2 linked regions of the Pleomorphomonas sp. PLEO genome follow. The protein of the gene in region 1 interacts with the protein of each later gene in a pairwise test. Links are inferred from orthologs where the notes say so. Each region holds a gene or a part of one and is shown on either strand. Other genes may lie near its edges.

Region 1 (7,767 bases):
CGTCGGCCAAGAAGGCGACCCGCAAGATCGCGGCCCGCACCGAAGTGAACAAGACTCGTCGCAGCCGTATGCGGTCCTTCGTTCGCAAGTTCGATGAAGCTGTCGCTTCTGGCGACAAGACCGCCGCTACCGAAGCCTTCAAGGCTGTCGAGCCGGAGATCATGCGCGCGGCGATCAAGGGTATCGTTCACAAGAACACGGCTTCGCGCAAAGTGTCGCGCTTGGCTGCTCGCCTGAAGTCCATCGACGCCTGATACCTAACGCCTGACGGCGTCGGTAACAGTTCTTATTCGTGAAAACGAGTCTATTAGGGCCTGGCTTTTAGCTAGGCCCTTTTGCTTTTCCGGCTCGCGCCGGCTGGTCTATCGGCCCTGATCATCGTGGACTCGGGTGTCAAAAATATTGTTTTGAAAACAAACGCTTAGTCATACGTCGTTTCCAGACGGCGAGGAATCCGCGGCGACGGAAACAAAAATGCGGCTAATGAATAGTAGGCTGGCCGGCTTACGACCAAATAGGGTTTGGCCGTATCAGAAGGCGCAAATCTTTGAATCCCCTAGGGTTCGCCGGTCACCTTTTGGGAAGCGTCCTCTCCGGTAAAAACCGGGTTAACGACATAGGAAGATTCGGCTCTTGCTCCCCCCTTGGGGCCTGTGTATGGTCAGCCCAGTTGAAGCGAGCGAGCCAAGCAATCGCTTGTGAAAGTAAACTAAAGCAGGGGGCTAGCCGTCGGTAATTCTTTAGGTGCGATGGCCGAGGCAGGTAGCCAACTCAATCCAGGAAAGGCAAATCGAGAATATATGCGCTTTTTGCGCATGGTTTTGTTTTGTCTTTTCTGTTTGATGAATTTTGGGGTGGTGGGGCAATCTTGGGTGCGGGATCATTCAACGAAGATCCGGGCTATGCTGGCGACGTCGGCGTGCGCGAGACTTGGGAGGCGCTTGCCGCTGATCCCTCGGCCGTGCTGATCGATGTTCGGACGGTGGCTGAATGGAACTTTGTCGGTCTTCCTGACCTTGGGAGCATTGGCAAGCGAGTGCTGCTCGTCGAGTGGCAGCGCTTTCCAGATATGGCCGTCAACCCGGCCTTCGCCGACGAGCTGGGAGAGGCCCTTGCCGATCTTGGCGTTGGTGCGGACGCCCCGCTTTATTTCATTTGCCGGTCGGGAGCGCGCAGTCGATCTGCGGCGACCCTGGCAACGGCCGGCGGATTTACGCGGGCTTTTAATGTGGCAGGCGGTTTCGAGGGAGCGCTCGGTCCGGATCGGCACAGGGGTTGTGTCGATGGCTGGAAGGCGAGCGGTTTGCCCTGGATCCAGAGTTGAACCGATGCGTTGGGCAGACCGGCCATGTGGCCGGCAAGGTGCGCGCAGATCGGGAGACCTGTCACACTGACCACAATCTGAGTTCCGGAGGTTGACCCTCCGGCCAATGACGGGCTCCGGTCCGTCATGAGTATTGATGTCGGCTTTTCGGCCGGCATTATTTAATGGGCGCCTCCCCTGAGGTCAGGCGCTTTGTCCCCGCAACCCGGGGGCTACTGGCATCACGGGGCTTCGAGAAGTCGTCGCCCCATGGTTGGCAAGTACGAGATGGTTAGCCCGGACACGGCGTTCGGATGACCGGTGGAGAGTGCTCCCGGCGGAAGCGCTCTGCGAATGGAAGACTGGTGAGTAGACTTTTTTGGATGGAGGCCGAGATATGTTGGAAGCGGAAGCCTGCGGCGTCGCCGGAGCGGCAGTTGATCATGCCGATGCGTGGGCGCGCGTTCGTGGCCGCCTCAAAGCCGATCTCGGCGAAGAGGTATTCTCCTGCTGGTTTGCCGGCATGAATGTCGAGCAAATCGAGGGGGGCACCGTTTGGCTCTCGGTGCCGAGTCGCTTCCTGAAAACCTGGATTTCCACCCACTATCGCGACAAGCTCGCCGGGCTCTGGCAGGCCGAGGGGCCCGCTTACCGCAAGGTTGAGGTGTCTGTCCGTTCGGCCATGCGGGCCAAGATTGAGTCGCCTGCCCGTTTTGCCGCACCGGAAGCTTCTCGCCCGGCGGGCGCACCAGCGTTGCGCGTCGCCGCTCCGATCCGTCCTGCCGCCGATTCCGCTTCCGCTCGGCTGTTCGATGATATTTCGTCGCCGCTCGACCCGCGCTACATCTTTGACAATTTTGTCGAAGGCGCCTCGAACCGTTTGGCGCTGGCAGCCGCTCGCCAGGTTGCCGACGGTCCGGCCTCCGGGGTCAAGTTCAATCCGCTCTACATCCACTCCTCGGTCGGCCAGGGCAAGACGCATCTTCTGCAAGCGCTCACCCATCACCTCAAGGCCGAGCATCCGGAAATGCGCGTGCTCTATCTGACGGCCGAGCATTTCATGTATCGCTTCGTGCAGTCGCTGCAGACCCAGTCGGCACTCGCCTTCAAGGAAGCGCTGCGAACCATCGATCTCCTGGTGATCGACGACATGCAGTTTCTGCACGGCAAGCAGATCCAGCAGGAATTCTGCCACACGGTGAATACCCTGATCGATGGCGCACGCCAGGTCATCGTTGCTGCCGACCGACCTCCTGTCGAACTCGAAACCATGGATGAACGCGTCCGTTCACGCCTCTCCGGTGGCCTTCTGATCGAGATCGGCGCTCCCGACGCTGCGTTGCGTCGGTCGATTGTCGAGCGTCGTATCGCCATCACCGCCCAGCATATGCCGGGCTTCTCCGTTCCCGACGACGTCATCGATTTCATCGTTCGCAACGTCACCACGTCGGGGCGCGACCTTGAGGGGGCGGTGACGCGCCTTGCCGGACACAACCAGCTGACCGGCCTGACGCTGTCGCTCGCCATGGCCGAGACGACGCTGAAGGACCTCATCCGCGTCACCGACACGCGCCGCATCAAGATCGAGGATATTCAGCGCGTCGTTTCCAAGCACTACAACGTCTCCAAGCAGGACCTCCTGTCGTCGCGCCGGACCCGGTCGATCGTTTGGCCGCGCCAAATCGCCATGTATCTGGCGAAATCGTTGACGCTGCGCTCGCTTCCTGAGATCGGCCGGCGCTTCGGTGGCCGCGATCACACCACCGTCCTGCACGCGGTGCGCAAGGTCGAAGAGCTGGTCAGTTCCGACGAAGCGCTGACGCAGGAGATCGAAGTCTTGAAGCGCATGCTCGAGGCCTGATTCAAAACCGGAAACGAAAAACGCCGACGAAAACCACGTTGGCTGCTAGCCTGCCGGCTTGCGGAAATTGGCAGTTGCCGTAATGTGCTCTTCCCCGTGGTCACCTTCAGGCGACGACGGGGAAATCGGTCCAGAGCGAACGCTAGGCCTGATTGCAACATCGGGTCGACAGGTGAGCGCTTCGGATTGTTTACGGGAGCATCCGGTTTTCGATGAGGCAGATTCTGCCTGATTGGCGGCTGCTCAACGCCAGATTTTCCGGTGGCCGCGCCGGTCGCGCTCAGTGCGGCCGACCAGGGCGTGGCAGCCACGACAGACGGGTTTTTCCATGCGCGTTACGCTGGAGCGGTCGCACCTCCTTGCCTCCCTCACCCACGTCCACCGCGTTGTCGAGCGTCGGAACACCATTCCGATTCTCTCCAACGTGCTGCTTCGGACCGACGACGGTCAGCTCAAGCTGAAGGCAACCGACCTCGATCTCGAGGCGCAGGAAACGGTCCCGGCCGTTGTCGAGCGCCCCGGTGCGACCACGGTGCCGGCGCACATGTTCTATGACATCGTGCGCAAGCTGCCCGAGGGGTCGCAGGTCTCGCTTGAGGGATCGGCTGATGGCGCCACTCTTACCATCTCTTCCGGCCGTTCGCGCTTTTCCCTGCAGATGCTGCCGGAGAGCGACTTTCCCGACATCACCGTCGGCGAACTCAGCCACGCCTTCTCGCTGGAAGCTGGCGATCTCAAGCGGCTGATCGACCGGACGCAATTTGCCATTTCCAATGAAGAGATACGTTATTATTTGAACGGCATCTTCCTGCACACCGTCGACGGTCCCGACGGTCCGCTGTTCCGCGCTGTCGCCACCGACGGCCATCGGCTTGCCCGCGCCGACATCACCGCGCCGAAGGGTTCCGAAGGCATGCCGGGCATCATCGTGCCTCGCAAGACGGTGGGTGAGATTCAGCGCCTCATCGAAGACCCAAAGGCCGAGCTCAAGGTTGAATTGTCGGATGCCAAGATTCGCCTCACGGTCGGTAACGTGGTGCTGACATCCAAGCTGATCGACGGCACCTTCCCCGACTATGGCCGAGTGATTCCCCAGGGCAACGACAAGGAACTTCGGGTCGACAAGGCCGAGTTCGCCGAGGCTGTCGATCGCGTTTCCACCATCTCGTCCGAGCGTGGTCGCGCAGTGAAGTTGACGCTCGCCGAGGGGCGCTTGGTGCTCACCGTGGTCAATCCGGATTCGGGCACCGCCACCGAGGAGGTGATGGTCGACTACACCGACTCACCGCTCGAGATCGGCTTTAATGCCCGCTATCTCCTCGATATTGCCGGCCAGCTCACGTCGGAGACGGCGCTGTTCCATCTCGCCGACGCCGGTTCGCCGACGCTGATCCAGGATGCCGGCGACGTTGCGACGCTTTATGTGCTGATGCCGATGCGGGTGTGACCGCCGCCGCTGGAACGCCATGACAGAATCCCGTCCCGAGGCGAAGGTGCGCGTCAGCCACCTTCGCCTCAGCGATTTTCGCAACCATGCCGACCTCGCGCTCGATTTCACGGGCCGATCGGTAGTGCTCACCGGCCAGAATGGCGTTGGCAAGACCAACGTGCTCGAGGCGTTGTCCTTGCTCGCCCCCGGCCGTGGCTTCCGCCGGGCGACGCTCGCGGAGATGGTCCGGCTCGATGGCTCCGGTGGCTTTTCCGTACTGGCCGACATCGAGGGTGCCTACGGGGCCGTACGGATCGGCACCGGTGCGGTTCCCGGCGAGCCCGGTCGGCGGCTCCTGGTTGATGGCGAGCCGCAGAAGGGCAGCGAGCGGCTTTCCGATCATTTGCGCCTCATCTGGCTCGTCCCGGCCATGGATGGCTTGTTCGTCGGTCCGGCCAGCGATCGCAGGCGCTTCCTCGACCGCTTGGTGCTGGCGGTCGATCCCTCGCACGGCCGGCGCGTTTCGGGCTACGAGCAGGCGGTTGCCGCTCGCAATCGCCTTTTGGAGGCGCGCGAGGCCGACGTAGCTTGGCTCGATGCGATCGAAACGGAAATTGCCGCCACCGGTGTCGCCGTCGCCGCCGCCCGCCGCGAGACCGTGCACTGCCTCGCCCGGCTGATCGAGATGCGTCCCGATGGCGACCGTGCTTTCCCGCGCGCGACGGTCCAGCTGACCGGTGACGTCGACACGGCACTCGACGGCGCGGCCGCGGCCGATGTCGAGGACTGGCTGAGGACCGATCTCCGGGCTGGTCGCTCGCGCGATCGGGCGGCCGGTCGGACGCTCGTCGGTCCTCATCGCTCCGACCTGTCGGTTCGCCATGCCGAAAAGGACATGCCAGCCTCGGCCTCCTCGACCGGCGAGCAGAAGGCACTGCTCACTGGTCTGGTGCTGGCCCAGGCGGCGCTGGTGACCGAGCTGACCGGCAGCCCGCCCGTTCTGCTGCTCGACGAGGTGGCCGCACACCTCGACGCTCGGCGGCGAAGGGCGCTGGTCGACCTCATTGCCGCGCTCGGCGTCCAGGCCTTCATGACCGGCACCGACGCCGCTCCCTTCGAGGACTTTTTGGGCGAGGCGGAAATCATCGCGATTCCGGATATTCCTGCGCCGGATTCCGGGGAATTCTGAGGTTGATTCGCCGCATTTCCACCCGATTGCGGGGCCATGGTGCGGCCACTGCTGTTCTACTGGAATAAATCCCCAGTAAGGCCATTGAAAAATAACGACTTTCGGCCCTCTGCCGAGGGTGGTTGAAGCAGTTCCCGCCAGCCTTTATGAGAAATATGGCGGGATGTTCCCGAGACGAGAAACGAAGGCCTCCATGACCGACACCACAGCCTACGACCCCGACGAATATGGCGCCGAATCCATCAAGGTGCTGAAGGGGCTCGACGCGGTGCGCAAGCGCCCCGGCATGTACATCGGCGACACCGACGACGGTTCGGGCCTGCACCATATGGTCTACGAGGTGGTGGACAACGCCATCGACGAGGCGCTGGCCGGCCACGCCGATAAGGTGACGGTGCGCCTCAATGCCGACGGCTCCTGCACGGTACGCGACAACGGCCGCGGCATCCCCACCGATATCCACAAGGAAGAGGGTGTGTCGGCGGCCGAGGTCATCATGACGCAGCTGCACGCCGGCGGAAAGTTCGATCAGAATTCCTACAAGGTGTCAGGTGGTCTGCACGGCGTCGGTGTGTCGGTGGTCAATGCGCTGTCGGTTTGGCTGAAGCTCAAGGTCTGGCGGCATGACCTGTTGCACGAGATGAGCTTCTCGGATGGCGTGCCCGATGCTCCGCTCGCCGTGACTGGAACCTCCGTTGGCGAGAAGGGCACCGAAGTGACCTTCATGCCAAGCCACGAAACGTTCAAGGGCATCACCGATTTCGATTTTGCGACGCTGGAACGGCGCCTGCGCGAACTGGCCTTCCTCAATTCCGGCGTTCGCATCTTCCTCGAGGATAATCGAGGGGTCGAGCCGCGCATCGAGGAGCTGCATTACGAGGGCGGACTTGAAGCTTTCGTGCGCTATCTTGACCGCTCGAAGAAGCCGGCGCTGTCAAAGCCGATCATGGTGTCGACCGAGAAGGACGGCATCACCGTCGAAGTCGCGCTTTGGTGGAATGATAGTTACCACGAAAACGTGCTCTGCTTCACCAACAACATCCCTCAGCGCGACGGTGGTACCCATCTTGCCGGTTTCCGCGGCGCGCTGACCCGCCAAGTGATCAGTTACGCCGAAAGCACCGGTATCTCCAAGCGCGAGAAGGTCACGATGACCGGCGACGACTGCCGCGAGGGTCTGACCTGCGTCCTGTCGGTGAAAGTGCCTGATCCGAAATTCTCCAGCCAGACCAAGGACAAGCTGGTGTCGTCGGAAGTGCGGCCGGTTGTCGAGGGGGCTCTCAATGAGGCCTTCTCCACCTGGTTCGAGGAGCATCCGGCCGAGGCGCGCACCGTGATTGGCAAGGTCGTCGAGGCCGCCGCCGCTCGTGAAGCGGCTCGCAAGGCGCGTGAGCTGACCCGCCGCAAGGGCGCGCTCGACATGGCGTCGCTTCCCGGCAAGCTCGCCGAATGCCAGGATCGCGACCCTGTCAACACCGAACTGTTCCTCGTCGAGGGCGATTCGGCAGGTGGCTCGGCCAAGCAGGGCCGCAACCGCGAGTTCCAAGCGGTGTTGCCTCTCAGGGGCAAGATCCTCAACGTGGAGCGGGCGCGCTTCGACAAGATGCTGTCGTCGGCCGAGATCGGCACGCTGATCACCGCCCTTGGCACCTCGATCGGTACGGACGAGTTTGACGCTAACAAACTTCGCTACCACAAGATCATCATCATGACCGACGCCGACGTCGACGGCGCCCACATTCGGACTCTGCTGCTCACGTTCTTCTTCCGGCAGATGCCGGCGCTTCTGGAGCGTGGCCATATCTACATCGCCCAGCCGCCTCTCTACAAAGTGACGCGCGGCAAGTCCGAGCAATACCTGAAGGACGAGCGGGCGCTCGAAGACTTCCTGGTAACCCAAGGCCTTGACGAGGCGGTATTTAAGCTCGCCGATGGCGAGGCGCGGGCAGGGCAGGATCTTCGGGCCATCGTCGACAGGGCGCGCG
Region 2 (6,576 bases), 3.1 Mb from region 1 along the record:
GTCTTAATCAAATATGTGAACGTTAGCCGTCCAATTTCTATCATTTAGATAGAAGAATGTACCATAAATGATTGATGTTTATGATAAGCGCGACGAAATCTAGATCATTCCGTCTCACGCAAATGGAATCAGGAGCCTGCTGGCGCGAAGGCGTTTTGGCCCATTCCGGAGGGCGCCGAGAGAATCGTGGTTGGCTAAAACCAGCTTGGCGACTGGGTGGGAAGGGCCTCTGCGTCATCTGCGCTCTGCCGTTGGGAAGATTCCGCAGTCGAAAATCTATTTCGGACCTCTGTAGGCTGTGACGATTCCGCAACAGCTCAGTCAAACTCGCGGAAGCAGAAATCATTAGGCATAAATTGCCCCTATTCAGCCATAAACGAACCTGACTTTATCCCCGTAAAACAAGCGTGGGAAAGCGTGTACGTGGCTGCTGCCATGAACCACATGTTCCCATGGAGGTTCGCGGGATGGGCGCGGTGCTCTAGGCACCGATAACCTGAAAGCGGGCGGGGCGGAACGCCGAGAGTGAACATGTCGGGTGTCTGTGTCAGAAACGTCTGCAAGGTCTCCGTCGCCCTGTCGTTGGGGGTGATGTTCGGCTCACAGGCCATGGCCTTCGATCCGCAGTCCGCCGCCAGGCAGGATGCGTGTTGCGATGCCGCAACCATGTCAACGCTCCGCGAAGCCACCCGAGCCTATTATTCGGGCGACAAGCGCGAAGCGGTCACCGGGCTGCTCGCTGCCGCGCAGAGCGGCCATCCGGCGGCCCAGTGGAAGCTCGGCCGCATGTACGCCAAAGGCGACGGCGTGGCCGAAGACGACATGAAGGCGTTCGATTTCTTCAGTCAGCTGATCTCGGCCCACGGTGAGGATTCGCCGTCGTCTCCGGACGCGCCGTTCATTTCCAGCGCTTTCGTTGAGGTTGGCTCTTACTATCTTACGGGCATCGCGGATTCGGCGGTTGTACCCAACGTCAACCGCGCCCGCGAAATATTCACCTATGCCGCCTCCTATTTTGGCGATGCATTGGCCCAGCTGAAGCTTGGCAACATGTACCTTGACGGGGTCGGCGTGGATCAGGATCCTCGGCAAGCCGCCCGCTGGTACCTGCTTGCAGCCCGCAAAGGACAGATTGACGCTCAGGCCAAACTCGGCGAGATGCTGGTCAAGGGCGACCAGATCGAGCCCAATCCGGTTCATGGCCTGATGTGGCTGACCATCGCTCTGAAGCGCGCCGAAGTCATGCATCATGACGATGCGGAAATCCGCGCGGCTCATGAAGATGCCTTCTCGCTCGCCAGCGAGGACGAGCGTCGCAAGGCCATCGCCTTGGCCGATCAATGGCTCGTGGACAACGACGCCGCCTTCACCCAGGCCTATGCCACGTCGGAACGTGCCGTCGAAGCCTCAGCGACCCGCTGAACGCAAACGGTCGAGATGCTCGGCGGCCTATGCCGTCAGTCATCCGGCAAGTGCCATCCACCGGGCCGTCGTCTCCGAGAAACAGATCGGCAGAGCTGGCGCTATACCCTGATCTCGACCACCACCGGCACATGGTCGGATGGCTTTTCCCAATCGCGGACGTCGTCCTCGATTTCGACTCCGGCGACTCGATCTGCCGCTTGGGGAGATGCCAGGACATGGTCGATCCGGATTCCCCAATTCCTCTGCCGCGCGCCCGCTTGATAGTCCCAGAAGGTGTAGCGCCCCGGCCGGTCATCGACGGAGCGCAAAGCATCCGTCCAGCCTAGATTAACGATCGACCGGTAGGCGGCCCGGCTCCGCGGCAGGAATAGCGCATCACCAGCCCAGACCGCGGGGTCATGACAGTCGCGCGGCTCGGGAATGATATTGTAGTCCCCGCAAAGCAGGGTAGCTTCCTCAAGCCTGAGAAGGCCAGCGGCATACCGCTTGAGGCGCTCCATCCAGGCGAGCTTGTAGGGGTATTTGTCGCTGTCCGGCGGATTGCCGTTGGGAAGATAAATGGAGGCAACGCGCAAACTGCCGCTCGGCACGGACACTACCGCCTCAATGTAGCGCGATTGAATGTCCTCGTCGTCTCCCGGTAAACCACGCCGAACCTCTTCGAGTGGTAGCAGGGATAGAATGGCTACGCCGTTGAAGCCCTTCTGGCCGTTCAGAGCTACATTATAGCCAAGGCGCTCGAACGGTTCGGTCGGGAAGGCCTCGTCAACGCACTTGATCTCCTGAAGGCAAACAATATCGGGACGGCTTTTTTCCAGCCAGGCCGATGCCGTCTCAATCCGGGCGCGGACACCGTTGATGTTCCAGGTGGCGATGCGCATGCAAGCTCCTCCGGCGGCTATTTCGACCTAACGATTCCCTATTTCCATACGCGCGAATCCTTCTCATACGCACGTGAACGTTACAAGAACTATCGTATTTTGATCTAGGTTAAGGGCATGCTTGACAACAGAACAAAGGCGGAACATTATAGGGAATAACAGGGAACACGGAGGCGAGGATGCCTGTCATAAATGCCAAGTTTTCCATCAGGGAAATCGAGTGTGTGGTCGGTATTCGCTACAATCAGGCGCCACCGACCCAGAACAAAAAAAGATCATTGTCGGGCTCTGCTCAGGTTTTGCCCGGATTTTCGCGTGAATCGATGCCTACGGTGCGCGATTTCACGCTATCGCCGCGCGAGCGCCTCGCCTCGGCGATTGCCTCGGCAGCTATCGTCCGCGATGTAGCGGCCCTTGGCGCCCTGGTCCTGTTCGGCACCATGCTGGTGCTGATATTGAGTTCGGCTGACATATTGGTTTGAGCTTGGGGATGGACGGGGTGAGTTTTCCACAAGTCGCAAGCCTTTCCACGAAAACACTCCGATCGCTTGGCTGGATGGGGTAGCCTGTCTTCGCCGATCCGATGTGGTGGATCGGCTTCCAATCGGAACATGGCGATGATCGGCGACGTTGGCTTTATTCACCTGCGCGTTCACAGCGCCTATTCGCTTCTTGAAGGGGCGCTTCCCCTCGTCAAGGCGCTGAAGCTTGCCTTGGCTGACAACCAGCCGGCACTGGCGATTACCGACACTGGCAATCTTTTCTGCGCCCTCGAATTTTCCGAGAAGGCCATCGAGAAGGGATTGCAGCCGATCATCGGCTGCCAAATGGCCGTCGATTTCGGGGATGATAGCACCGACCGCCGCCGACCGGGCGGACTGCCGCAGGCGCTGCCGTCCATCGTGCTCCTGGCAGCAACGGCGGAAGGTTTCGCCAACCTCACGGTGCTGATGTCGCGCTCCTTCCTGGAATCGGAACCCGGCGCTGCCGCCAATTTGCCGATCGGCCGTTTCGAAGGGCTGACCGGTGGAATCATCGCACTGACGGGCGGTCCTAGCGGTCCGGTCGACAAGGCAATCGCCGCGGGGCTGATGCCACAGGCCGAAAGCCGCCTTGCGCTGCTTGAACAGTTATTTGGCGACCGCCTCTACGTCGAACTGCAGCGGCACGGCACGCCCGAGGAGGTGATGGTCGAGCCACATCTCGTTGAGCTCGCCTATGCGCGCGGCTTGCCGCTTGTCGCCACCAACGAGTGTTATTTTCCGACGCGCGCCGACTACGAAGCCCACGATGCGCTGATCGCCATTTCCGAAGGGCGCATGGTCGCCGAGGACGATCGCCGCCGTCTGACCGAGGAGCATTATTTCAAGTCGCGCGCCGAAATGCAGACGCTGTTCGCGGATGTGCCGGAAGCGCTGGAAAACACCATTGAGATCGCCCGACGCTGTACCGTCAGGGCGCCAAAGCGCAAACCGCTGTTGCCGCGCTTTGCCGGAGCCGACGTTGACGACGTCGCGGCGGCCGAGGCGGCCGAGGCGGCCGAACTTGCTCGTCAGGCCTGGGAGGGACTCGCTCGTCGTATCGAGAGCCATGGTCTTGCCCCCGGACTAACGCTTGAGGACTATCATAAGCGCTTGGAATTCGAGCTGGGCATCATCACCGGCATGAAGTTTCCCGGCTACTTCCTGATCGTGGCCGACTTCATCAAATGGGCCAAGGCGCACGGCATTCCTGTCGGGCCAGGCCGCGGTTCGGGCGCAGGCTCGCTGGTGGCTTTCTCGCTCACCATCACCGATCTCGATCCCTTGCGGTTCGCCCTGCTGTTCGAACGCTTCCTCAACCCCGAGCGCGTGTCGATGCCGGACTTCGACATCGACTTCTGCCAGGACCGCCGCGAAGAGGTGATCCGCTACGTCCAGGGCAAGTATGGCCGCACCCAGGTGGCGCAGATCATTACCTTCGGGTCGCTTCAGGCGCGTGCCGTATTACGCGACGTTGGCCGCGTGCTGCAGATGTCCTATGGGCAGGTCGACAAGCTCTGCAAACTGGTACCTCAGAACCCCGCTCATCCGGTGACGCTCGGGCAGGCGCTGGAAGATGAGCCTCGGCTGAAGGAGGCACGCGAAGACCCGGTCGTGGACCGCCTGATCGACATCTCGATCAAGCTCGAAGGCCTTTACCGCCACGCTTCGACGCACGCCGCCGGTATCGTGATCGGCGACCGACCGCTCGATCAACTGGTGCCTCTCTATCGAGACCCGCGTTCGGACATGCCGGTCACCCAGTACAACATGAAGTGGGTAGAAAGCACCGGCCTTATCAAGTTCGATTTCCTCGGCCTCAAAACGCTGACGGTGCTGAGGCGCGCCGTCGACCTCATCGAGCGCAAGGGGGTGAAGATCGACCTGTCGGCGTTGCCGCTCGATGATCCCAAGACCTACGAGTTGCTGACCCATGGCGAGACGGTCGGCGTGTTCCAGCTGGAAAGCATGGGCATGCGCAAGGCCATCTCGGACATCAAGCCGGACCGCTTTGAGGATATCATCGCGCTCGTCGCGCTTTATCGGCCTGGTCCCATGGCCAACATTCCCGTCTACGGCGCCCGAAAGTTCGGCCTCGAGAAGCCTGACTATATGCACTCCTCTATCGAGCCGGTGCTGAAGGAGACTTACGGCATCATCGTCTATCAGGAGCAGGTGATGCAGATCGCCCAGATCCTGTCAGGCTATTCGCTCGGCGAAGCCGACCTGTTGCGCCGCGCCATGGGCAAGAAGATCAAGGCGGAGATGGACAAGCAGCGAGTCCGCTTCGTCGATGGCGCTGTCGAACGCGGCATCGACAAGGCGCTCGCCGATACCATTTTCGACCTCCTGGCCAAGTTCGCCGACTACGGCTTCAACAAGAGCCACGCCGCTGCCTACGCGCTGGTCGCCTACCAGACCGCCTATCTCAAGGCCAACCACCCTGTTGAGTTCATGGCGGCGTCCATGACGCTCGAATTGACTAATACCGATAAGCTCAACGACTTCCGGCGCGAGGCGATCCGCCTGGGTATCACTGTCGAACCGCCCTCGGTCAACCGATCCGATGTGGTGTTCGAGGTGGATGGCAAGCACATTCTCTATGCGCTTGCCGCCGTCAAAGGCGTCGGCCAGGCGGCCGTCGAACATATCGTCGAGCAGCGGGGCAACAAGCCGTTCCGATCAGTCTCTGATTTCGCCAGCCGCATCAATCCGAAGGCGATGAACAAGCGCATTCTCGAAGCGCTGACCGCGGCTGGTGCCTTCGATTGTCTGGAAGCTAACAGGAACAAGATGTTTCAAGGGCTCGAGGGCGTGATGGCCGCTGCCGCCCATCGGCTAGAACAGCAAGAGACTGGCCAAAACGAGCTGTTCGGTGGCGGTGGCGAACCGGAACCCGTTCGCCTTCCATCTGTCCCTAACTGGCTACCGGAAGAAAAGCTGCAGCGCGAGCACACGGCAATCGGGTTCTATCTGTCCGCCCATCCTCTCGACGCCTACGAGGCGCTTCTTGGCCGCCTCAGGGTGCAGACATGGGCTCAGTTCTCAGCCTCGGTGAAGAGAGGGGCCGCGGCCGGTCGTCTTGCCGGCACCATCGTCGCCAAGCAGGAGCGCAAGACTCGCACCGGCAACAAAATGGGCATCATCGGCATTTCAGATCCCACCGGACAGTATGAAGCCGTGATCTTCTCGGAGGGACTTGCTCATTTCCGAAGCCTTCTCGAACCCGGACAGTCAGTTATCCTGCTCGTCAATGCCGAGGACAAGCCGGAAGGCATCTCGGTGCGCATCGATTCCGTGGAGCCTCTCGATCAGGCGGCAGGCAAATTACAAAACGCTCTTCGGATCTTCCTGCGCGGCGTTGAGCCGCTTGCCGCGCTCCGTGATGTGCTGAGGCCGGGCGGGGAGGGGGATGTGTCACTGATCGTGCTCGGCGATCGCGGGCGGGGCGAGGTGGAGGTGAAATTGCCGGGCGGCTATCGGGTATCACCACAGCTAGCCGGTGCGCTCCGGGCGGTCGATGGCGTAGTCGATGTCGAGTTGGCCTGAGGGCGGCTAGCCGCCTGACACGAGCGCTCAGCGACCGTCGAGATCCCGGCGTACGGCGGCGAAGACCGAGCGAAACATCTCGGTTGTCAGCACGCCGGTGTTCGTGTTGTATCGCGAGCAGTGGTAGCTGTCGTAAAGGCGAACGCCGGGCAGACAGTCGAGCGTGTGTACGGCGCCATGGGCAAATTTGTGACGGGCAA

Evidence for each region. Proteins that work in one complex are often made in the same cells at the same time.
Region 2: the proteins of dnaN (region 1) and dnaE interact in binary tests that used the Escherichia coli proteins (3 or more experiments, as listed by UniProt). The link is inferred for Pleomorphomonas sp. PLEO from one-to-one orthologs.

Annotation. Positions count from the first base shown.
Region 1 is NZ_CP166625.1:528,039-535,805, reverse strand. Bases 2,762-5,551 are described here. They hold dnaN (DNA polymerase III subunit beta), read left to right. Parts: upstream 2,762-3,492; coding sequence 3,493-4,611; downstream 4,612-5,551. Other genes in these bases: recF (DNA replication/repair protein RecF), read left to right, coding at 4,631-5,551; dnaA (chromosomal replication initiator protein DnaA), read left to right, coding at 2,762-3,164. In the rest of the region: rpsT (30S ribosomal protein S20), read left to right, coding at 1-254; AB6N07_RS02245 (rhodanese-like domain-containing protein), read left to right, coding at 869-1,324; more of dnaA, read left to right, coding at 1,701-2,761; more of recF, read left to right, coding at 5,552-5,782; gyrB (DNA topoisomerase (ATP-hydrolyzing) subunit B), read left to right, coding at 5,976-7,767. UniProt on the Escherichia coli protein: Confers DNA tethering and processivity to DNA polymerases and other proteins. Acts as a clamp, forming a ring around DNA (a reaction catalyzed by the clamp-loading complex) which diffuses in an ATP-independent manner freely and bidirectionally along dsDNA.
Region 2 is NZ_CP166625.1:3,638,002-3,644,577, reverse strand. Bases 2,568-6,576 are described here. They hold dnaE (DNA polymerase III subunit alpha), read left to right. Parts: upstream 2,568-2,923; coding sequence 2,924-6,376; downstream 6,377-6,576. Other genes in these bases: AB6N07_RS16965 (uracil-DNA glycosylase), read right to left, coding at 6,404-6,576; AB6N07_RS16975 (hypothetical protein), read left to right, coding at 2,568-2,788. Also shown: AB6N07_RS16985 (tetratricopeptide repeat protein), read left to right, coding at 532-1,422; xth (exodeoxyribonuclease III), read right to left, coding at 1,524-2,306; more of AB6N07_RS16975, read left to right, coding at 2,486-2,567. UniProt on the Escherichia coli protein: DNA polymerase III is a complex, multichain enzyme responsible for most of the replicative synthesis in bacteria. This DNA polymerase also exhibits 3' to 5' exonuclease activity. The alpha chain is the DNA polymerase catalytic subunit.